Regions from separate parts of the Mesorhizobium sp. M6A.T.Cr.TU.014.01.1.1 genome, predicted to be linked through region 1. Evidence: predicted binding sites of a transcription regulator. Region 1 holds the regulator's gene; each other region holds the start of a gene.
The links. Region 1 encodes PhoB, which activates phosphate uptake and scavenging genes when phosphate is short. Its sites were predicted from a motif close to TGTCATNNANCTGTCAT; they were not measured.

Region 1 (5,944 bases):
AATATGCCCATGATCATGAACACCTTCATGGTCACCCAGCGCGTGTTGATGCCGGCGAGTTCCGCCGCTTCCGGGTTGCCGCCAATGGCAAAGACATAGCGGCCGAAACGGGTGCGCCTGGTGATGAAGGTCATGACGATGCCCACTGCGACCGCAATCAGCACCGGTATGGCGATGCCATGGGCGATGAACAGCCCGCCTTCGGGGACGGTGATGCCGTTCCGCTGCGCGTATTGGCGCACGATGCCGATTGGCCAGGGATAGGAATTGGCGATCCACACGGCGCCGAGGATGGCGGCGCAGGCGACAACACCAAGCAAGCTCTCCGCCCAGACAGGACGCAGCGGAAACTTGAACCGCTTGCGCTGCGACCGGCCGTTGAGCAGCATGAAAGCGACGGCCGCACAGGCGAGAACGCCGACGATCCAGCTTGCGGTTGCCCCGATCGAGCCACGCGGCCCGCCACCCATGAGCTGGAAGGTGGCGTCGAGCGGCGCGACGGTGCGCCCGCTCGTCATCAGCCACGCCATGCCACGCCAGATCAGCAAGCCGCCCAGCGTCACGATGAAGGCCGGAACCTCGAGATAAGCGATGATGAAGCCCTGGAGCGCGCCTATCATGAGGCCGAGCACCACACCGGCAGCCAATGCGATAATCCATATCCAGGGATTTCCCACCTGGAGCCCCATGACGCGGATCAGGAATTCGGCCTGCGCCACGCCCATCACCATGCCGATCACGCCTTCGACGGAGCCCACCGAAAGATCGATGTTGCGCATCACGATGACCAGCACCATGCCGGTCGCCATGATCGCCACCGAGGAGGTCTGCACCGACAGGTTCCAGAGATTGCGCGGCGTGAGGAAAAGCCCACCCGACAGGATGTGAATTCCAACCCAGATGACCAGCAGAGCGCCGACCATGCCGAGCATGCGTATATCGAGCTCGGTTGCCTTGAGGAACCGTCCGATGGCGCTGAGCTCGGATTCGCGCGCCCGGTCTTCGGCCGTGTGGGCGACCGGTGGGTTGGATGCCGTGTCGGTCATGATGTCCTCCGACCGGGTTGCCGTCTGGCGCGGATGCCGGAACAGAATGCTATTTGCTTTCCACGGTCATTTGAAGCGGAAAGCCTCTCGAAAAACGCCGCGGCCTGACAGCCGCGGCGTTCGTTTCCTTGCGAAATGATCCAGATCAGTTGCAGGCCGCAACGCTGCCCGCGGCGACACCCGCGCAGACTTCGTCCTTCTTGATCCAGCCGGCGTCGATGACGACGTTGAGATTGTCCTTGGTGATGGCAATCGGCGTCAGGAACAGCGACTTGACGGCATTGCCGCCCGGCGTGGTGAAGTCCTTGACGCCCGCAATGTCGGTCATCTGCTTGCCATCGGCAAGCTGCGAGGCGATCTCGGCGGCGTTCTTGCCGAGCTCTCGCGCGTCCTTCCACACCGATACGGTCTGTGTGCCGAGCGCAATGCGGTTCAGCGCTGCATGGTCGCCGTCCTGGCCGGACACCGGGACGGATCCGGCCAAGCCTTGCGCCGTCAGCGCCGCGACGACGCCACCGGCGGTGCCGTCATTGGCGGCAACCACCGCATCGACCTTGTTGTCGTTGGCGGTCAGGAACTGTTCCATGTTCTTCTGGGCGTTGGCGGGAAGCCAGCCGTCGGTATACGCCTCGCCGACATTCTTGATCTTGCCGCTCTCGATGGCATCCTTGAGCACTTCCATGGAGCCGGCGAACAGGAAATCGGCATTCGGATCGGCGCCCGAGCCCTTGATGAAGACGTAGTTGCCTTCCGGCGCGACCTTGAACACTTCGCGGGCCTGCATGCGGCCGACTTCCTGGTTGTCGAAGGTCAGATAGAACACGTCCTTGTTCTCGATCAACCGGTCATAGCCGACGACCGGAATGCCTTCGTCCAGCGCCTTTTGCACCGCCGGCCCGATGGCCGACGCATCTTGCGCAAGGATGATGAGCGCGTTGGCGCCCTGCGAGATCAGGCTCTCGACATCGGTCAGCTGCTTGCCGGGATTGGACTGCGCATCGGCGGAAATATACTTGTCGCCGGCGGCCTCGATCGCTGTCTTCATGGCGGCTTCGTCGGTCTTCCAGCGCTCTTCCTGGAAGTTCGACCACGAAACGCCAATGACCTTGTCCTTCGCCTGTGCGACCGACGCGAGCGTCAGCGACATGGCGACCCCCGCCAGGATGGCGGCTGCGAATCTCTTCATGATAGTCCTCCCTGCGCCGCGATACGGCGCGACCAAACTGGCCCGAAGGCCGGCACAAAGGCTCTATTTTTTCGAGCCTCGAAAAAATACTGGTCCAACGCCGAAGCGCTGTCAACATCAATTCTGATGGATTTTGATGTCCCTGCCGACTTTTTTCGAGCCCCGGAATAAACAATGACAGGGCCTTCTGCTTCTGCCAGTATTTGTCGGACGCTACCGACGGCTTCCGGTTCATGAGCGGCCGCGGCAAGAGGGAGGAAGCAAAGGATGTCGGTTGGAATCCGTCATGACGATTTGCGTCGGCGCAACCGGGCGATGGTGATTTCGGCCGTACGCCGGGCAGGCCAGCCGTCGCGAACCGAGATCGCCGCGACCACCGGCCTCAGCCATTCGACCATATCGGCGATCTCTTCCGACCTCATCCAGGAAGGCATCCTGACCGAGAGCAAAGCGAGCGAGACCGTTTCGCTGAAACGCGGCCGGCCGCAGGTCGGCCTTAGCCTCAATCCGGAAGCGGCAGCGGTGTTGGCCGTCGTGTTGTCGCTGAATTTCCTTTCGGTCGCCGTCATCGATTATGCCGGACAAGTGGTCGCCGAGGAACAGCGCCGGCTGGACACGCTGACCATGTCGCGCGACGAGCTGATCGACGAATGTGTCGCCATCGTCCGGCGCCGGCTCGAAGATCCCGATCTCGATGTCCAAAGCGTCGCCCGCATCGCGCTGGCGATCCAGGGCATCACCGATTCCCATGCGCGCGCCATGTTGTGGTCGCCGATCACGCCGCAGACGAACATTGCCTTCGCCGACATTCTGGAACGTGAGTTCGGCATCCCGGCCATCATGGAGAACGACTGCAACATGATGGCCGTGGCGCTGCGCTGGCGCGACCCGGATCGCTACCGCGACGATTTCATCGCCATCCTGCTCTCCCACGGCATCGGCATGGGGCTGGTGCTGAAGGGCGAACTGTTCACCGGCACCCATTCCTCAGGCGGCGAATTCGGCCACATGATCCACCGGCCGGGCGGCGCGCTTTGCCGCTGCGGGCGGCGCGGCTGCGTCGAGGCCTATGCCGGCAACTACGCCATCTGGCGCAATGCAAGGCAGTTGAGCGAGAACGCCGAGCCGGTCGCCGATGTCAGCGACGCCGAGATGCGGGCACTGGCGGCCCGGGCGCGCCAGACGGACGGACCCGAGCGCGAAGCCTACCGCAAGGCCGGCGAAGCGCTCGGCTTCGGGCTCGGCAGCCTGTTCGCGTTGATCGATCCGGCGCCGGTCGCCATGGTCGGCGCCAGCGCTGCCGCCTTCGACCTGATCGAGCCGGCCCTGCGCGAGGCCATCGCTCAGACCGCCGGCGGTCAGCATTCGGGTTCGATTTCCTTCGACACTGAGCCGAACGAGCTGCCGCTGATCCGCGAAGGCTGCGCCATGCGAGCGCTGAGCTTCGTCGACCAGGAGATTTTCGCGCCGGGCGCGCAAGGGAAGTCCGGCACGGCCAGGAAGCACGTGGCCTGAATGGAAGAACGCAGCTTGAATTTAGGCAGTCTGTTCAGTCTTCCCTGATCGCATAGCCCGCGCCGCGGATGGTGCGGATGACATCGGGCATGCGGCCATTGTTGACCGCCTTGCGCAGCCGGCCGACATGGACGTCCACCGTGCGCTCGTCGATGTAGATCGTCTCGCCCCAGACATTGTCGAGCAACTGGCTGCGCGAGAACACCCGACCCGGGTGCCGCATCATGAATTCGAGCAGCCGGAATTCGGTCGGCCCGAGCCGGATCTCGCTCTTCTTGCGATAGACCCTGTGCGATTCGCGATCGAGCATGATGTCACCGACCTTCAGCACGCTGGACAGCACTTCGGGCTTGGCGCGGCGCAGCAGCGCCTTGACCCTGGCCATGAATTCCGGTGTCGAGAACGGCTTGACCAGATAGTCGTCGGCCCCGGTCGAGAGGCCGCGCACCCGGTCGCTTTCCTCGCCGCGCGCGGTCAGCATGATGATCGGCAGCCGCTCGGTTTCGGGACGCACCCGAAGGCGACGGCAAAGCTCGATGCCCGAAACCGCCGGCACCATCCAGTCGAGCACCAGAAGATCGGGCACGTTTTCCTGAAGCCGGATTTCGGCCTCGTCGCCGCGCGTCACCACCTCGACCTGATAGCCTTCGGATTCCAGATTGTAGCGAAGGAGGACGCCCAGCGGCTCTTCGTCCTCCACCACCATGATGCGCGGCGCGATCATCGGCCGGTTACCCCTGTCATGTCGCCGACGCCGGCATCGTCGTTTCGTCGAGCTTCGGCCGATCCGCCGGCAATTGCTGCCCGGTCACGACATAGTAGGCGTTTTCGGCGATGTTGGTGACATGATCGCCGATACGCTCGAGATTCTTGGCGCAGAACAGAAGATGCGTGCAGGCGGTGATGTTGCGCGGATCCTCCATCATGTAGGTCAGGAGTTCGCGAAAAACCGCCGTGTATTTCACGTCGATCTTCTCGTCGGCGGCGCGCAGCTCTTTCAACGCGCCGGCGTTGCGCGACACATAGTGCTCGACCACGCCGCGGAGCTGCTCGAGAACGAGATCCGCCATCGCGTCGATACCGTGCGAGAGATTACGCGGCGTGGCGCTCTGCCCGACGGCGCTGACCCGCTTGGCTATGTTCTTGGCCAGGTCGCCGATGCGCTCGAGATCGCCGGCCATCCGGATTGCGCCAACCACGGCGCGCAGATCTTGCGCCATCGGCTGCCGCTTGGCGATCAGCGTGATCGCGCTGTCGTCGAGTTCGCGCTGCCGCGCATCCATGATGGCGTCATCCGAGACGACGCGCTGCGCCATCGCATTATCTGACGCGAGCAACGCGCGGATCGAGGCTGCGACCATCGCGGCGGCAAGCTCGTCCATGTCGCGGATCAGCCTGTCGATGTGCTCCAGTTCCTCGTCGAAAGATGCGACGGTATGTTCACCCATGATACTGTCCTCGTGCTCGAAATTCGCCGGACCGCTTAGCCGAACCGGCCGGTGATGTAGTCCTGGGTGCGCTTGTCGTCGGGGTTGGTGAACATCTTGTCGGTCGCGCCCTCCTCGACCAGATAGCCGAGATGGAACATCGCCGTGCGCTGCGACACGCGCGCTGCCTGCTGCATCGAATGGGTGACGATGACGATCGTGTAGTTCTGGCGCAGTTCGTCAATCAGTTCCTCGACACGGGCGGTGGCGATCGGATCGAGCGCAGAACACGGCTCGTCCATCAGGATCACTTCCGGTGACACAGCGATGGCGCGCGCAATGCACAGGCGCTGCTGCTGGCCACCGGAAAGGCCAGTGCCCGACTCGAGCAGGCGATCCTTGACCTCGTTGAACAGGCCGGCCTTCTTCAGGCTCGATTCGACGATGCCGTCCAACTCCGCCTTGCTCCTGGCCAGACCGTGAATGCGCGGACCGTAGGCGACGTTTTCGTAGATCGACTTCGGAAACGGGTTCGGCTTCTGGAACACCATGCCGACGCGAGCTCGCAGCTCGACGACATCGATTTTCGGGTCGTAGACATCCTCGTTGTCGAGCGTGATCTTGCCGCTTACCCGCGCGATGTCGATCGTGTCGTTCATTCGGTTCAAGCAACGCAGAAAGGTCGACTTGCCGCAGCCCGATGGGCCGATCAACGCCGTCACCTGGTTCTCGCGGACATCGAGATCCACGTCGAACAGAGCTCGCTTCTC
Region 2 (5,944 bases), on a different contig from region 1:
CTTCCGATTACCTCCTCAACAACTGGCCCGGCAAGCGCAGTCCAAAGCATCGCGAAGCGCTGCAGGCCTGCCATGATGCATTGGCCGGCGACAAACCGGCCATGATCGCGAGGCGCGCCTTCATAGCCGCCGCGCGCGAAGTGAACGTTTTCGTCAGCGACAAGGCGCCGGCCTGAAGACGCAGCGGGATTCCTAGGCCAAATCCGATCCGCCTCGCGGGCCGGACGCCGTTTATTCCGCCGTTTCCGTTTCGGTCTCGGAGGTGGTCTCGTCCTCGGGCTTCGAACGTTCCTTGGCTGCGACCTTGGCCGCCTGCTTTTCCGCCTTCTTGGCGGCCTTCTGCCGGTCGCGTTCCTTGCGTTCTTGGCCGTAATTCGGTGCTCGCGCCATATCTCTTCCTTTCGCAATGCTGAAGGTTGTTAGCCCTGCCTAGGAGCATTGGGCTGCAAACACAACACCGCAAAGGCCGATCGGCTCCATACATAGCCGGCAAGCCGGCTGCACGCGGTTCCGGGCTTGCAAGATGGCTGGCACAATGGTGTAGGAGAGACCGGGGTACAAATAACAAGCTCACCTGTTTTTACCAAGTGACCGATGGCCACGCTTCAAAGAAACGCACAGAAGCTATTCTACTATGCGCGCAATGCCATGCGCGATATCGCGCCGCAGGCGCTGTTCCGCCGCAGGCTCGGCGGGCTGCTCGATCGGGCCAGGCTTTTGGACGGGTCGATCCGCGCGCGTCTCAACTATTACAACAGGCTGCAGGACGCTTTCGCGCCGAGCGCCGATGCCGTGCCGGTCAGCCGGCTGCCGACAGACCGGAGCATGTATTACTACGATCTGAAGGAATTCACCCGCTACTTCGATCCCGATTTGCGCATCGACCTCGAATTCGGCGACGTCATCGAGGTGCCTGCCATGCCGTCGATCGTCAAGGATCGGCCGATCGCCGGCGACAACAGGAACGGGGTCCTGTTCAAGCTCAACAAGTTCCGCCACTTCCACATGCCCGCCGACGATGTTGCCTTCGCGGACAAGCTTCCGGTCGCCGTCTGGCGCGGCGAGCTCAACAATCCGATACGGACCTTGCTTCTGGAGGCCGCGCGCGATCTGCCCTTTTGCGATGTCGGCACGCCCAAGCCGACGGCAGCGCCGGAATATCGCAAGCCCTATTTGAGCATCGATCAGCAGCGGCGCTACCGCTACATCATTTCGCTCGAGGGCAACGATGTGGCGACCAATCTCAAATGGATCATGAGCTCGAATTCGCTGTGCCTGATGCCGCCGCCGACATACGAGACATGGTTCGGCGAAAGCGAACTCGTGGCTGGTGTCCACTATGTGCCGCTCGAACCGGATTTCTCGGACCTCGCCGAGCGGGTGCAGTATCTCGAGAAGCATCCGCCTGAGGCCGAACGCATCGTTGCCGCGGCCAACGCCTATTGCCGCAAGTTCGCCGATGAGCGGGCCGAGCAGGCGATCTGCTTGCTCGTGCTCTACAAATATTTCGTGCTCAGCGGCCAGATCGAGCCTGATCCCGAGGTCTGGCGTTTTATCTCGGGCTAGCCCGCGGCGATCTTCGACCTGATCCGGACCCTGTCAGATAGCATCCCGGTCGAGGACCAGATCGGCCGGACCGAACCGGTCTTTTGCGGTGAACTGCTGGTGCCAATAGGGGTAGAGAACAGGAGGCCTGCTCACAGCGTCCAGGCGTGCGCGCTGATCGCTGGTCAGAGCCAGGCTGGCGGCGGCGATATTGTCCTTGAACTGCGCTTCGGTCCGGCCGCCGATCACCAGCGAGCTGATGGCCGTCCGGCCGAGCAGCCAGGCAAGCGCCACCTGCGCTGCCGACACGCCATGGTTCTTGCCGATATAGGCAAGCACGTCGACGATCCGCCACAGCCGGTCCTCGTCGCGGATCGGCGGTTCCTTCCAGCCGCTGAGCTGACGGGAGGTGGCCTGGTCGCGGTGATATTTGCCGGACAGCAATCCACCGGCAAGCGGGCTCCACACCAGCACGCCAAGCCCCTGGTCGACCGAGATCGGCAACAATTCATATTCGGCTTCGCGCGCTTCCAGCGTGTAGTGGATCTGCTGGGTGACGAAGCGCGGCTGGTGCTGGCGATCGCTGATCCCCAGTGCCTTCATCACTTGCCAGCCGGAATAGTTGGAACAGCCGACATAGCGGACCTTGCCCTGGCTGACGAGCGTGTCGAGCGCGGCGATGGTTTCCTCGAGCGGCGTCGTGCCGTCCCATTCGTGCAGGAAATAGATGTCGATGACATCGGTCCTGAGGCGCTTCAGGCTTTTCTCGCACTCGCGGATCAGATGGTAGCGCGACAGCCCTTCGTCGTTGGGGCCATCGCCGATCCGCATGCGCGCCTTGGAGGCGATCAGCACATCGCCCTTGCGTTTGCCGCCGAGCGCTTCGCCGATGATCTCCTCCGAAAGCCCGTTCGAATAGACATTGGCGGTGTCGATGAGATTGATGCCGGAATCGATGCAGAGGTCGATCATCCGGCGCGCCTCGTCGAGATCGGTCTTGCCGACCGCCGAAAATGCGCCGGCGCCGCCAAAAGTCATGGTGCCCATGGTGAGCGTCGAAACCTTCAGCCCGGAACGGCCGAGAGTGCGGTATTCCATGTCAGATCCTCGCAATTGCGCTGAGAAGGCGGTGCTTCGAAGGCTGCCCGAAGGAGCCTGGCATTTGTAGGACAATTCGTGCAGCTTGTCGCCCATGCCATGGAAGGCGGATCGATCACATCTTACCGTTTTGGGTGACCGGCGCACGAGCCGGCTGCAATAAAACCGTCATTGCCGGCCTGTATGCAAGTCGGCTCAAGGTGTTCGATCTCGGCCGGCAGGCCGGACGCCGACACGGGCGTGCACGCGGAGCAGCATAAATGACCGAAGCAAAACAGAATTCTCCTGCCAGGGATTGGCTGGAAGCGGAGCTAGCCGACACGCTCGACGAAGACTACGAGCTGGAAATGTCGGAACCCGCGCTGTCGCTGGAAATCGCCAAGATCTACAAGAACGCGCATCCGCCCTCGATGGATCGCATGCAGTATTTTCGCGACCTGATCACGCTGCAATCCGAATTGATCAAGCTGCAGTCCTGGGTGGCTTACCACAAGAAGAAGCTGGTGGTGGTTTTCGAGGGCCGCGACTCGGCCGGCAAGGGTGGCGTCATCAAGCGCATCACCCAGCGGCTCAATCCGCGCATCTGCCGCGTCGTAGCACTGCCGGCGCCGACCGAGCGCGAGAAATCGCAATGGTATTTCCAGCGCTACGTCCCGCATCTGCCGGCAGGCGGCGAGATCGTGCTGTTCGACCGCTCATGGTACAACCGCTCCGGCGTCGAAAGGGTGATGGGATTTGCCGAACCGGATCAGGTCGAGGAGTTCTTCCGCGACGTGCCGGAGTTCGAGCGCATGCTCGTCCGTTCCGGCGTCACGCTGGTCAAATACTGGTTCTCCATCACCGACGAGGAGCAGCAGATGCGCTTCCAGATGCGCATCCATGATCCGATGAAGCAGTGGAAGCTCTCGCCGATGGACCTGCAGTCGCGCGTGCGCTGGGAGCAGTACACCAAGGCCAAGGAAGAAACGTTCGCCCGCACCAACATTCCCGAAGCTCCTTGGTTCATCGTCGAGGGTAACGATAAGAAGCGGGCGCGGCTGAACTGCATCGATCATCTCCTCAAGCAGATGCCTTATGAGGAGGTGCCGCACGAAGAGATCACGCTGCCCGACCGCGTCTTCAATCCCGAATACGAGCGCCAGGTGCTGCCGCGCGAGCTGTACGTGCCGGAGAAGTATTGATCATCTGGGACTGCTAAAGACCCGGACGGGCGGCATTCCTTCGCGCCCCCCTCTGTCCTGCCGGACATCTCCCCCACGAGGGGGGAGATTGGCAGCGTCGCCGACGGTGCCAATCTTGCAACGCTGATGATTGGCGAAAGCCGGCGCGACATCCGATCTCCCCCCGTGTGGGGGAGATGTCCGGCAGGACAGAGGGGGCGCGAAGGATCGCGGCGCAGAGGGCTGCGCCTCAGTGAGACTACGCGCGCTTGATGATGACGTGCGTGGCATTCGGCGTCGCGACCTGCTCGCTGCACCGGTAGCCGAGCTTGAGCATGTCGATGCCGGCAAAAAGGTTCTCGCCGGAGCCGAGCAGCATCGGCGATATCGCCAGATGCATGTCGTCGATGAGCTTTTCCCTGAGATATTGCCGGATCGTGGCGACACCACCGCCGAGCCGGACATCCTTGCCATCAGCCGCTGCTTTCGCCCTTTCCAGCGCTGAGTGGATACCGTCGGTCACAAAATAGAAGGTCGTGCCGCCCGCCATGACGATGGGATTCCGCGGATGGTGGGTGAGCACGAAGACCGGCACATGGTAGGGTGGATTGTCTCCCCACCAGCCTTTCCAGCTTTCATCCGGCCACTCGCCGCGGATCGGCCCGAACATGTTGCGGCCCATTATCCACGCCCCAACATTTTCGAAGCTGCGCGCCACGAACCCGTCGTCCGTGTCTGTGGTACCGCGATCGTCGCCAGACATGTTGCGGAAGGTCCGGGTGCCGAACATCCAGTTGTGCAGGGCTTCCCCACCTACGCCCAGCGGCTCTTTCAGGTCCTGGTCGGGACCGGCGCCATAGCCGTCGATTGACAGGGTGAAAGCGTTGACGCGAAGCTTGGACATGAGTACCTCCCTCGAGACCAGTTGTGAAATGCAAGCACTTGCTTTTAGCTATACTGATTGCATTTTGCAAGCGGTATTTTGAAATCTCCGCCGAGCGATGAGCGGCTTGTTTGGGCCAGCCGCGTCAGGACCGCAGCCAAGACGGGTGGTTGCAGCAGCAGTTGCTTGCGCCGCGATGCCTCGAGGATGCGTTTACGTCATCAAGCATGGCCTGCAATGGAAGGATGCGCTGCAGGCCTACGGGGGTAGATGAGCGGCCACAAAGGGGCACGCATGGTTCTCGATGCCCTGCCGCCCTGCCAAAGCCCTGATTGCGGATCGCGGTTATGACAGCGCCATTTCGCGAGGCTTTGTGGAACAAAGGCATCGAGCCTTAGCATCCCGTCGAGCCGAAGTCGGAAAGTCCCATATCCCTACGACAGGGCACTCTATCGCCAGCGCCACAAGGTCGAGAACCTCTTCGCCAAGCTCAGAGACCGGCGGCGCATTGCAACCCGATACGACCGATGCGCGCATACCTTCTTCTCGGCGATCTGCATCGCCGCAACCGTCATCTTCTCGCTCTAATCAGAGCGTCCTGAGCCGAGGCTCTAAGCCTTGCCCAGATGCTTTGGCCAGAATTCCTGGTGGACTTCGGCGGCTTCGTCTTCGAGGTTCGTCGGGCCAACCACAGTGACGATGCGCGCGCCGGTCTGCAACACCGCCCGGCTCGGCACGTTCAACCCGATCCCAGCGATCTCGCCCAGCCGCGCTTCGGAGCACGCAAACACCATACGCCCGACGCCCGACCAGTAAATCGCCCCGGAGCACATCGCGCACGGCTCGGTGCTGGTGTAGAGCGTGCAGTCAGCGAGAAAAGCAGCGTCGTAGTGCTGCGCCGCTAGTTTAACCAGGTTCATCTCGGCGTGGTTCGTCATATCGTGGCCGGTGAAGACGCTGTTTTCGGCGCGCAGGATTACTTCGCCGTCCTTCACCAGCACCGAGCCAAACGGTTCGTCGCCGCGTTCCATTGCGGATTTCGAGAGCGCAATTGCCTCGCGTAAAAACGGCTCGTGGCTTTCCATCAGAGTCTCCCAAAAAGCTAGAGTGGGATGATTGTCTTGAATCGGAGGGATTTCCAAGGGCTGCAGATCAGATTCAGTTAGGCGATCTGCATCGCCGCAACCGTCATCTTCTGGCTATGCGCACGGCCGACTGTTTGATCTCGGCCTTCAACATAGGATGAAGGCTGTCGCGT
Region 3 (5,944 bases), on a different contig from region 1:
CGGTCGGCCTCAATCTCAATCTGCCGATCTACAAGCGCATCTCCAGCAATCTGCTGATCTCCAGCGCACAGGAGAAGACCGAGGCGGATCGCCAGATCGCCAATCTCAGGATCAAGACGCCGACGCGCAACGCGCTCGCCTCCAGCCTGTCCGGCGGCAACCAGCAGAAGATCGTCATCGGCAGATGGCTGGCGCACGGCGCCAAGCTGTTCATCTTCGACGAGCCGACAGTTGGCGTCGATGTCGGCACCAAGGCGGAGATCTACCGTCTGTTCGGCGAACTGTTGTCCAAGGGCGCCGGCATCATCCTGATCTCGTCCTATCTGCCCGAGGTCTATGAACTGGCCGACACGCTGCATGTATTCCGGCGCGGCAAGCTGGTGGCCACGCATGGTTTCCGCACCGCCAATCATGAGGACATTCTCAATCAGGCGCTCGCCGAGAAACAAGAAAAACCGGGAGGACAGATATGAGCACCGAGGCGATCCCGGCCGAAAGGCCGAAACGCAACTACAACGCGCTGTTCGGGCTGACGCTGCTGGCGCTGCTGGTTCTTTTGTGGATCATCCTGTCGGTGGCGACGCCGAGCTTCGCCTCCGCCAACAATATCTCGAACCTGCTGCGGCAGGGCTCGATGATAGCCATCCTGGCGGTCGGCCAGACCTTCGTCATCATCACCGGAGGCATCGACCTTTCCGTCGGCGCCGTGGTCGGCTTCGCCACCGTCATCGTGGCGATGCTGATCAACGCCGGGGTGCCGGTCTTCCTCGCCATCCTGGTCACCTTGCTGGTCGGTGTCGCCATCGGCATGTTCCACGGCTTCGGCATCGTCAGGATGGGCCTGCCGCCCTTCATCATCACGCTGGCGACACTGACCTCGCTGCGTGGCATTGGCCTTTTGATGACCAACGGCAACTCGATCTCGATCAACAACGACGCCTTCCAGTTGTTTTCGCGCAGCTCGTTTCTCGGCGTCCCCAATCTGTTCTGGATGGTGATCCTGGTCGGCATCCCCGCCTACATCTTCCTGCATCACAGCCGCTGGGGCCGGTATCTGTTCTCGGTCGGCTCCAACGCCGAGGCCTCGCGTCTGTCCGGCGTCAATGTCCAGCGCACCATCTACATGGCCTATACGCTGTCGGGCCTGTGTGCGGCTTTCGTCGGCGTGCTGCTCGCGTCGCGCATCGGCATCGGCAATCCGACGCAGGCCGAGGGCTGGGAGTTGCAGGCGATCGCCTCGTCGGTGATCGGCGGCACCTCGCTGTTCGGCGCCGTCGGCTCGGTGCACGGGCCGCTGCTCGGCGCCTTCATCCTCGCCACCATCAACAACGGCGCCAATCTCTTGAACGTCAATGCCTTCTGGCAGCGCATCATTACCGGCGTGCTGATCATCGTCATCGTCTATTTCGACGGCCTGCGCCGCCGCGGCAAGTAGACTATCTTAACAACCGCCGGCCCGGCGCAACCGGGGCCGGCGGTGCCATGAACCGACTGGATCAAAGCATGAAAGCCGTCGTCTGCCGCTCGCCCGGTGAGCTTGTTCTGGAAGACCGCCCGGCGCCAGGCACTCCGCCCCCTGGCTGGGCGCTGGTCGCGGTCAGTCATGTCGGCATCTGCGGCACCGACTATCACATCTTCGAGGGCAAGCATCCGTTCCTCGCCTATCCCCGCATCATGGGCCACGAGGTTTCTGGCACTGTGATCCAGGCCGGCGAAGGCGTCGATCTGTCCGTCGGCGAACCAGTGATCATCAACCCCTATCTCGCTTGCGGCAAATGCATCGCCTGCCGGCAAGGCAAGCCAAATTGCTGTGTGAAGATCGAGGTGCTCGGCGTCCACCGCGACGGCGCCATGTGCGAACGGATCCTGGTGCCGGCGCAAAATCTCTATCCGGCAAACGGCCTGTCGCTGGCCGATGCCGCCGCCGTCGAATTCCTGGCGATCGGGGCGCATGCCGTGCGGCGCTCGCTGGCGCAGCCAGGCGCGCGCACGCTGGTCATCGGAGCTGGGCCGATCGGCCTCGGCACGGCGCTGTTTGCCCGCATCGCCGGTCTCGACGTGACGCTGCTCGACATGAGCGCGGAGAGGCTGGGTTTCGCCGCAAACGAACTCGGCTTCGCGACCCTCGACGGTTCGCAGGCGTCTGCGACCGATCTGGTGCGGGAGGCGACCGGCGGCGAAGGTTTTGACGTGGTTTTCGACGCCACCGGCAACACCCAGTCCGTTCAGTCGGCCTTCGCCCATGTCGCCCATGGCGGGACGCTGGTCCTGGTCAGCGTCGTCAAGGACGACATCGTCTTTTCCGATCCCGAATTCCACAAGCGCGAGATGACGTTGATCGGCAGCCGCAACGCGCTGCGCGCCGACTTCGACCATGTCGCCGCCTCGATCCGCGATGGTGCTGTGCCGCTGGCAAAGCTCGTCACCCATCGCACGACGCTTGGCGAGACGCCGCGCGACCTCGCCCGCTGGGCGCATGAGAAATCCGGCCTGATCAAGGCGGTAATCGAGGTCGGGTCATAACACGGCAGGCGGTGAACCCGGCCCGAATGACAACGCCCCGCGCAGGTCGACCCCCACTCCGTCTCGGCTTCGCCGAGCCACCTCTCCCCCGATCGACGGGGTAGAGGAAGGGTGCGAGCCTATTGCAGCCAACGCTCCTCAACCAGACTCCCTACTTCTCTCGCCGTCAGCGGGCTCCCTTCCTCTCCCTCCGGAGGGGGGAGAGGTGGCTCGGCGAAGCCGAGACGGAGTGGGGGAAGGCGGTCCTCAAACGCCAAGCCGCTGACATGTAAGCGCGACCGAGCTGGTATGATATCGGCGTGGGTCAGATAAATCACGGTCTCGTATAAGGCCGGCACTACCTACAGCGCCGACAGTTTGAACTCGACGCGCTCAGCCGGAAACCGCGTTTCGGCGAACTGGATCGGCTGGCCGTCCGGCGTGACGTTGACGGCGACCGTGACCAGCACGATGGCGCCGGGCTGCAGATCGAGATCGGCAAGGTCGGCGGCATCCGCATGGCGCGCCGACAGCACCGTCGATTGCCTGAGATAGTCACTGATGCCGAAACGCTGGAGCGAGGCGGTGATCGATCCTGTTTCAGCCATGGCAGCATCGATGCCGGCGAAGCGTCCCGCCTCGAACCAGCCGGTGGCACGCGAGACCGGCTGTCCATCGGCTTCGCCGCGTGTCTCAAGGCGTATCACATTCGAACCCTTGGCAAGCCCCAGCCCTTCGGCGACGCGCCGGCTGGCCGGCTCGACCGCCGATTCGAGCAGCACGCTGCGGCGCTCGGACGCCTGCCCCTGCAAGCCCTCCGAAAAACGGGTGCGGGCGCCGATCGGATAGGACAGCCGCTTGCGCGAAAGCACGAAAGTGCCGCGCCCCTGCTCGGCCCTGAGCACGCCATCCTGCACCAGTGCTGCGATGGCGCTGCGCACCGTATGGCGGTTGACACCATAGCGCTCGGCCAGTGCGACTTCCGGCGGCAGCGCGGTATTCTCGGCAAAGTCGCCGACGGCGATCGAATGCAGGATCTGGTCGGCGATCTGCCGCCACAGCGAGACGCCGCTGCGCCGCTCTATGCTGCCGGGCTGCCCGATCATGTCTTGCCCCGATCTTTTTCGCCCGTGTCATGCACCCGTCATAGACACGCATTAGATAATAGGTATAATTTGTATAGTTGTCTATATCAATAGACAAATTTTCGATGCAAGGGAATGTTAACCATGCGAGGACAGGAAGCGCGCGATCAGGCTCAGCGCAAGGCCGTTATGGCAACGCTGGCGCAATCGACCGGCGACGATATCGTCCGTCTGTGGAACGAGGCCGGCCTGCCTTCTGAGGCGGAACTCCTGCGCGGCCCCGAAACCGGCTTGGTCACCGTGCGCGGCCGCATCGGCGGCGGCGGCGCGCCGTTCAACGTTGGCGAGGCGACGGTCACCCGCGCTACCGTCCGGCTCGCCTCCGGACAGGTCGGCCACTGCTACGCGCTGGGCCGTGACAGGCAGAAAGCAAAACTGGCGGCGATCGCCGACGCGCTCTGGCAGGACCCTGCCCTGCGCCGTGAGGTCGAGACCAAACTCATTGCGCCGCTGCAGGCCGCACTGGCCAGCGCACGTGAACGGCGTCGCGCCGAGACGGCGGCAACGAAGGTCGATTTCTTCACCATGGTACGCGGAGAAGACTGATGGACATCGTAACGCAAGCGATCGAAGGCGGCTTTGCCGATCCGGTGTTCAACGCCCAGACGGTGTTCCGCGCCGTGATGGATGCGATGGCGCGGCCGGGCACCCTGCAGCCTCTGCCGGTCTTTGCCCGCCCGCCGGCGCCGCTGTCAGCCACCGCGGGCGCCATTGCGCTGGCGCTGTGCGACAACGACACGCCGCTGTGGCTCGACCCCGTTTTGCAGGCCCCGGCAGCGGTGAAATCCTGGCTCGGCTTCCACACCGGCGCGCCCCTGGCCAACACGCCGGCCGATGCGCATTTCGCGCTGATCGCCACGCCGGCCGAAATGATGGCGCTCGACGGCTTCTCACAAGGCACCCAGGATTATCCCGACCGCTCCACGACGCTGATCCTGCAAGTCGGCGATCTCGTTTCAGGTGCCCCTCTGTTGCTCGAAGGTCCCGGCATCGAAAAGACTGCAAGCATCGCGCCGGCGCAGATGCCGCGCCATTTCGTCGAACAGTGGAAGCAGAACAACCAACGCTTTCCGCGTGGCGTCGACATCGTCCTCGCCACCCCGGACGGCGTTGCCTGTCTGCCGCGCACGACGCGCATCAAGACGATGGAGGCGTGATATGTATGTCGCGGTAAAAGGCGGCGAAGCGGCCATCGCCAACGCCCACTCCTTGCTCGCCGACCGCCGGCGCGGCGACCGTTCCGTGCCGGCGCTGCGCCTCGACCAGATCGTCGAGCAACTGGCGCTCGGTGTCGACCGGGTGATGAGCGAAGGCTCGCTCTACGACAGGGAGTTGGCGGCGCTCGCCATCGTCCAGGCGCGCGGCGACATGATCGAGGCGATCTTCCTCGTTCGCGCCTATCGCACGACGCTGCCGCGCTTCGGCTACACACGGGCGATTGACACCGGCGCGATGCTGGTCGAGCGGCGTGTGTCGGCGACCTACAAAGATCTGCCCGGCGGCCAGCTGCTCGGCCCGACCTTCGACTATACCCACCGGCTGCTCGATCCCGAGCTTGCCGCGGGCGGCGACGTCGCCGAGCCGCTGAAGCGCGAGAGCGAGGCTGAAGCCATGCCGCGCGTTTCCGCGATCCTCGCCCGCGAAGGCCTGATCGAGCCCGACGGCGACATGCCGCAGGACCATGTCCCCGGCGACATCACCCGCGAGCCGCTAGAATTTCCGATGGCGCGCGACATCCGCCTGCAGGCGCTGTCACGCGGCGACGAGGGTTTTTTGTTGGCGCTCGGCTACTCCACCCAGCGCGGCTATGCCCGCAACCATCCCTTCGTCGGCGAGGTTCGCATCGGCGAGGTCGAGCTGGAACTCGACGTGCCGGAGCTGCCCTTCGCCGTACCGCTCGGCTTCGTGCGTGTCACCGAGTGCCAGATGGTCAACCAATTCAAGGGCTCAGCCAAGGCGCCGCCGCAATTCACCCGCGGCTACGGCCTCGTCTTCGGCCAGAGCGAGCGCAAGGCGATGGCCATGGCGCTGTGCGACCGGGCGTTACGTGCTTCGGAATTCGGCGAAGATGTCGTCGCCGCAGCCCAGGACGAGGAGTTCGTCATCTCGCATTCCGACAATGTCCAGGCGACCGGCTTCGTCGAGCATCTGAAGCTGCCGCACTATGTCGATTTCCAGGCCGAGCTCGACCTGGTGCGCCGCATGCGCGCCGAGCACGATGCCCGCGAAAATGCCGACATGCTGGAAGAAAAGAAGGAGGCCGCGGAATGAGCCTAGTCGCCCGACCCGCCATCACC
Region 4 (5,944 bases), on a different contig from region 1:
AAGAAGCCGGCGATGACGATTTCCGGAAAGGCGCGGACAATTTCAAGGAAGCGGCGCGTGGTGAAACGGAGCCAGCGGCTGGCCGTGATATTGCCCGCAGCCAGGAAGCAGAGCAGGAAACCGAATGTGGAGCCCACCAGCGTCGAAAACAGGGCAATGTTCAGCGTCTCGATCATCCGGTAGAAGTATTCCGGAACGTAGATGCTTTGGGTCAGGTAGACCCGGCCTTCGGGGTAGTCGAACTTGAGGCTGCCATCGTCGTAGGGGGACGGCAGGTCGAACAGCGCGCGCACCGGATCGAACCAGTCGCGCGGCTTCAATTCCGTGAAAAAGTCGGCGATATATGGAAGGCGGTCGAAGACCTTTCCGGCGTTGGTTTCGTTGGCGAACCAGAGCGAGCCAGAGAGCGCGAGAAACAGGAAAACCAGGCCTCCGATCGTGTAAAGGCGCCGGCGGGCGGCGAGGTCGCGCCAGTGCCGCTCGACAGTGGCTCCCTCCGGTGAAAGCGCAGGCGCACGGTAAACGTCGGTCGCACTCATTTATCGATCCCTGGCCCATGATGCGGCAACGCCGCCGGCGGCACATGGCCCCGGCGGCGTTGTGGCAGTTTACTTACGAGCCGATCTTCGCCTTACGGGCGTCGATGATTGCCTGATAGAATTCCGGGGTGACCGGCGAATAGCCCTTGAAGTCGCCGCCCTGTATCGCCGAGAAACAGGCTGGATCGGTTTCCGGAAGCTTGGTCAGGAAATCGGTGACCTTCTGTTTGGCGCCGGCATCGATCGACGCACGCAGCACCAGCGGGCCGTTCGGGATCATCGGCGACTGCCACAATTCGACAAGATCGTCCATCTTGAGGACGCCCTTGTCGACCATCTTGCGCAGATTGCCCGAGCTGTAGCCGTCCTTGAAGTCGCCGACGCCGGAAGCCCAGGTGGTGCCGGCATCGAAGGTGCCCTTCAGGACCTCGAGGACGAGCTGTTCATGGCCGCCACCAAAACCGGTCGACGCGAAGTAGCTCTTCACATCCATGCCGATGTCCTTGGGCAGTGAAGTGACCGGGATCAGGTAACCCGAAGTCGAATCGGGATCGGCGAAACCGAGTTTCTTGCCCTTCATGTCGGCGAGCGTCTTGATGCCGGAATCGGCACGGGCGACCATGACCGAATGATAGCCGGTCGAACCGTCGGTCTGGACCGTCGTCAGGATAGGCTCAACCGCGTCCTTGTTTTCGAGATAGATCTTGGCATAGGCGGAAGCGCCGAGCTCGGCATAGTCAAGCGTGCCGCCGAGCAGGCCCTGGATGACGCCGTCGTAGTCGGCGGCCGGGAACAGCGAGACTTTCTCGACGCCCAGCACTTCCTTGATGTGGTCGGCGAAGCACTGGTAGTTGCGCAGACGGTCGGCTTCGTTCTCGCCGCCCAGAATGCCGACGCGGAATTCCTTCAGGTCCTGTGCCTGAACCGCGCCCATCGCCATGGCGATGATGGAAACAGCACCGAAAAGCATCTTTCTAAACATGTCGCGTCTCTCCTGTTGGTTCCGGCATCGCGCCGGTAGCGTTCGAATTTTGACAGCGCCCTTGACGCGGGCTGGCGATCCAGGCGCTCTTTTGTTTGTCCGTGGTCTTTTCCGGATACCGGTATCCACTTGTCGGGATCATGGAACTAGTAGCCGGGAAATGCGGGCTCGAGCGGTCCGGCGGATGCGGCGATTTTTTGCTTGATGGTCACGCTGGTCGAGGTGATGGCCTCGGAGATCTCGCCGCCATTGCTGTCGGCGCCGTAGACCATGCGCACGGCTTCGCGGTTGAGGTCTTCGGGTGGGCCGTCGAACACGACCTTGCCGGCGGCCATGCCGATGATGCGGTTGCAATAGGTGCGCGCGGTATCCAGCGTGTGCAGATTGGTGACGACGGTGATGCCCTCGCGCAGATTGATGTCCTGCAGCGAATCCATAACCACCTTGGCGTTGAGCGGGTCGAGCGAGGCGATCGGCTCGTCAGCAAGGATCACCTTCGGCTGCTGCATCATGGCACGGGCAATCGCAACGCGCTGCTGCTGGCCGCCGGACAAGGTGCCGGCCGGCTGCAGCGCCGTGCGGGCAATGTCGAGACGCTCGAGCGCCGCGATCGCCTCGGCCCGTTCCTCGCGAGAAAAGACACCGAGCAGATTGACAACGGTCGAGCGGTGATTGAGCCGGCCGAGCAAGACGTTGGTCAGCACGTCGAGACGCGGCACCAGGTTGAACTGCTGGAAGATCATGGCGCAGTCGCGCTGCCAGCGCCTGAGCAGCGAGCCGCGCAGGCTGGAGACTTCGGCGCCGTCAAAGAAAATCGACCCTTGGCTGGGATCGATGAGGCGGTTGATCATGCGCAAAAGGGTCGACTTGCCGGCACCGGAACGGCCGATGATGCCGACCATCTGACCATGCGGGATCGAGATATCGACATTGCTGACGGCGGTGTTCTTGCCAAACCGGCGGGTGACGCCGCGGATTTCGAGCGTGGCTGAGGTTGTTGACATAGGCAAGTTCCAGTCCAGTCGCGTTTCGAAGGTCTGTTAACCTTCGCTAGCGCAGCCGCATGAACCTGCGGTGTCGGATTGATGTCAGTTTTGTTACTGCCCACAGGCAGAGACGTCGCGCCGTCAGCCCAGGACAAGAAGCTCCTCGAAATGCTTCATGTCCTTGAAGCTGCAAAATGCCGGAGGCCGCAGCTCGATCACCGGAGCCTGAAGGGCGAGCAGCGAGAGGTAGTCATCGAATAGCTGTTGCCATTGCGAGGCCCTTTCGTCGTCGAGGCGCCGGATCTGGTAGGCGAAAGTTATGTGGAAAGTATAGCTGTCGTGATCGGGATGCCGGTATCCGAACGGCACCGACAGGGCATCGCGCCACGCGCGCATGATGCGCTCGTCCTGGTCCGACACGCCGGTAACGGTAAGCCCGGTCGGCACGACATCGACAACCCTGACTTTGAACGCGCCATGGTCCCCGACGCCATTCAGGCGCTCCAGATAGAGCCGGGTCATGTCGTCGATGCTTGTGTCGAGGGGCACATCCTCAGGCCAGTAGGGAAGCCGGCGGCGATATTCGATGATGCCCTGGAACAGCGTCATATGCAGGCTGGAGATCGGCGTGAAGGCCAGCCTGTCGGCATCGGGCATAAGGCGCATCCGCTCACGCACTTCGATGACCGCCGTTTCGGAAGCTGAGCCGCTGACGAGATGGCAGACGACCGTGTTGCCGGGCTCGGTCAGGAAATTGCCTGACGTGTCGTAGCGCGTGCCGAGATGCACGGGAGGGTTCGGGTTCGAGCCGGCAAAGAATCCGGCGAGCGAAGGTTTGATGGGCATGGCGATCTCCAGGGAAAGACCGCCTTTGTCCGAGTCATGTGTCAGAGGTGTGAAACGGGCGTGGTCGCCCGCTTCGGTCAGCCGTATTTTTCCAGAAAGCCTTCTGCCGAAAGCGCGCGGAAATCGTCGAGCGCGGCGCGCAGGCGGGCATGGTCCCAGTCCCACCAGGCAAGTGCCTGATAGCGTTCCGCCGTGCGGCGGTCGAAGCGGTCGCGGATCGGTTTCGCCGGCACGCCGCCGACGATGGTGTAGGGCGCGACGTCCTTCGACACCACGGCGCCGGCGCCGACCGCCGCGCCATCGCCGACGGTGACGCCGGGCAGGATGGTCGAGCCGTGGCCAAGCCAAGTGTCGTGGCCGATGGTGACGCGCTTGGCGCGACGTTGGGCGAAGAATTCGCTCTCGTGCTCGGCGTCATCCCAATAGTCCGAAGCACGGTAGGTGAAATGATGCAGCGTCGGCCGCCATGTCGGGTGGTTGGTGGCGTTGATGCGCACATTGGCGGCAATGTTGGCAAATTTGCCGATCGTCGCGCACCAGACGCCGCAGTCCTGCATCATGTAGGAATAGTCGCCAATTGTGCTCTCGGAAACCCGGCAGCGGTCGGCGATCTCGGTCCAGCGGCCGAGCGTCGAGTTCTCGACTTCGGCCGTCTCGTGGACAAGCGGCGCTTCCGACAGTTTTCTGGTCATGCGGCGATTTTCCCGGGGGCAAAAGCGGTCACGTCGATGACGCGGTCGGCGACCGCCTCGCGCACGTCGTGGTCATGGAAGATGCCAAGCAGGGCGACGCCGGCCGCCTTCTTGGCCGCGATCAGCGCAATCACCACGTCGCGGTTCCTGGCATCGAGCGAAGCGGTCGGCTCGTCGAGCAGCAGGATCGGGTGCTCGGTGATGAAGCCGCGCGCGATGTTGACGCGCTGCTGCTCGCCGCCTGAAAAGGTCGCCGGCGGCAGCATCCAGAGTTTTTCGGGCAGGTTGAGCTGCGCCAGCAAGGCGCGCGCCTTATTGCGCGCGACCTCACGGTCCGCGCCGCGCTCGACCAGCGGTTCGGCGACGACATCGAGGGCGGAGACGCGCGGCACGGTGCGCAGGAATTGGCTGACATAGCCGATCGTGAGCCGGCGCACGGCAAGCACGGTGCGCGGGCTGGCCGTTGCGAGATCGATGAGCCCATCCTCGTGCTGGACGATGATCTGGCCTGCGTCGACGGCGTAGTTGCCGTAGAGCATCTTCAGGATCGAGCTCTTGCCGGCGCCAGAGGGGCCGCCGAGCACTGCACATTCACCGCTCCTGATCGAGAGCGAGACGCCGGCGACGACAGGCAGTTTGATGCCGTCGCGCAGATGCATGGTGAAGCTCTTGGCGACATCGGAGACGACGAGAGGGGTTGCCATCAGAAGGTGCTCCAAGCGTCGTTCGTTGGCGGGACAGCACCCCCCTCTGGCCTGCCGGCCATCTCCCCCTCAAGGGGGGAGATCGGCTGTCGTATTCGGTTTCGCCATTCTCCTGCGTTGCAGAAGGGGCGAGGCATGAAAGCTGCTAATCTCCCCCCTTGAGGGGGAGATGGCCGGCAGGCCAGAGGGGGGTGACTTGGCGCCATCGTCAAACCTGCAAAATCGAGGAAACCAGCAATTGCGTATAAGGCGCGCGCGGATCGTCGAGCACGCGGTCGGTGAGGCCGCTTTCGACGACGCGGCCATCCTTCATCACCATCATGCGTTGCGATAAAAGCCGCGCCACCGCGAGGTCGTGGGTGACGACGATGGCCGCGAGGCCAAGATCGGTGACCAGCCCGCGCAACAAATCGAGCAGGCGTGCCTGCACCGAGACGTCGAGGCCGCCGGTCGGCTCGTCCATGAACACCAGCCGCGGCCCGGTGACCAGGTTGCGGGCGATCTGCAGGCGCTGGCGCATGCCGCCGGAGAAGGCGCGCGGCTCGTCGTCGATGCGGTCTTCGTCAATCTCGACGCGCGACAGCCAGTCGACTGCGGTGGCGCGAATTTTTCCATAATGGCGGTCGCCCACCGCCATCAGCCGCTCGCCGACATTGGCGCCGGCGGACACCGTCATGCGCAGTCCGTCGGCGGGGTTCTGGTGGACGAAGCCCCAGTCGGTGCGCATCAGGAAGCGGCGCTCGGCCTCGCTCATCCGGTAGAGCTCGCGAAACTGGCCGTCGCGCATGCGGTAGCTGGCGGTGCCGGAGCTCGGCAACAATCTGGTCGAGAGGCAGTTCAGCAGCGTCGTTTTGCCGGAACCGGATTCGCCGACCACCGCCAGCACCTCGCCCGGCCACAGGTCGAAGGTGACGTTCTCGCATCCGACGCGCGAGCCATAGAATTTGGAGAGCGCTGAAACGCGCAGCAGCGGCTCGTCGGTCATTGCGCCGGCTCCGTTTTTTCCAGGGCAAGAGGGGTTTCAGGCGCAAGGTGGCCGCGATGGCCTTGTTCGCGCCGCTTCTCGCAATGGTCGGTGTCGGAACACACGAACATGTGGCCGCCATGGTCGTCGAGGATGACCTCGTCGAGATAGACGTTCTCGGCCGCGCACAGCGCGCAGGGCTGGTCGAAGGTCTGCACCTCGAACGGATGG

Region 2: the regulator PhoB is predicted to act here: its motif matches at 2,799-2,815, upstream of ppk2 (polyphosphate kinase 2).
Region 3: the regulator PhoB is predicted to act here: its motif matches at 3,634-3,650, upstream of phnF (phosphonate metabolism transcriptional regulator PhnF).
Region 4: the regulator PhoB is predicted to act here: its motif matches at 2,596-2,612, upstream of phnC (phosphonate ABC transporter ATP-binding protein).

What each region holds. Positions count from the first base shown of each region.
Region 1 is NZ_RZPG01000015.1:28,328-34,271, reverse strand. Features, by position in the region: gene EN885_RS17965 (sugar ABC transporter permease) at 1-1,046, opposite strand, end outside; gene xylF (D-xylose ABC transporter substrate-binding protein) at 1,192-2,232, opposite strand; gene EN885_RS17955 (ROK family protein) at 2,500-3,747, shown strand; gene phoB (phosphate regulon transcriptional regulator PhoB) at 3,782-4,471, opposite strand; gene phoU (phosphate signaling complex protein PhoU) at 4,488-5,195, opposite strand; gene pstB (phosphate ABC transporter ATP-binding protein PstB) at 5,231-5,944, opposite strand, start outside.
Region 2 is NZ_RZPG01000012.1:161,129-167,072, reverse strand. Features, by position in the region: gene EN885_RS16020 (DUF982 domain-containing protein) at 1-176, shown strand, start outside; gene EN885_RS16015 (hypothetical protein) at 232-390, opposite strand; gene EN885_RS16010 (glycosyl transferase family 90) at 595-1,566, shown strand; gene EN885_RS16005 (aldo/keto reductase) at 1,600-2,643, opposite strand; gene ppk2 (polyphosphate kinase 2) at 2,904-3,824, shown strand; gene EN885_RS15995 (dihydrofolate reductase family protein) at 4,063-4,707, opposite strand; partial or broken gene EN885_RS15990 (transposase) at 5,104-5,274, shown strand; gene EN885_RS15985 (nucleoside deaminase) at 5,298-5,771, opposite strand.
Region 3 is NZ_RZPG01000002.1:400,290-406,233, forward strand. Features, by position in the region: gene EN885_RS04425 (sugar ABC transporter ATP-binding protein) at 1-473, shown strand, start outside; gene EN885_RS04430 (ABC transporter permease) at 470-1,435, shown strand; gene EN885_RS04435 (zinc-binding alcohol dehydrogenase family protein) at 1,504-2,523, shown strand; gene phnF (phosphonate metabolism transcriptional regulator PhnF) at 2,865-3,608, opposite strand; gene phnG (phosphonate C-P lyase system protein PhnG) at 3,732-4,193, shown strand; gene phnH (phosphonate C-P lyase system protein PhnH) at 4,193-4,804, shown strand; gene EN885_RS04455 (carbon-phosphorus lyase complex subunit PhnI) at 4,806-5,918, shown strand; gene EN885_RS04460 (hypothetical protein) at 5,921-5,944, opposite strand, start outside.
Region 4 is NZ_RZPG01000002.1:407,165-413,108, reverse strand. Features, by position in the region: gene phnE (phosphonate ABC transporter, permease protein PhnE) at 1-539, opposite strand, end outside; gene phnD (phosphonate ABC transporter substrate-binding protein) at 613-1,521, opposite strand; gene phnC (phosphonate ABC transporter ATP-binding protein) at 1,668-2,525, opposite strand; gene EN885_RS04490 (DUF1868 domain-containing protein) at 2,649-3,353, opposite strand; gene EN885_RS04485 (DapH/DapD/GlmU-related protein) at 3,431-4,045, opposite strand; gene phnL (phosphonate C-P lyase system protein PhnL) at 4,042-4,749, opposite strand; gene phnK (phosphonate C-P lyase system protein PhnK) at 4,958-5,734, opposite strand; gene EN885_RS04465 (alpha-D-ribose 1-methylphosphonate 5-phosphate C-P-lyase PhnJ) at 5,731-5,944, opposite strand, start outside.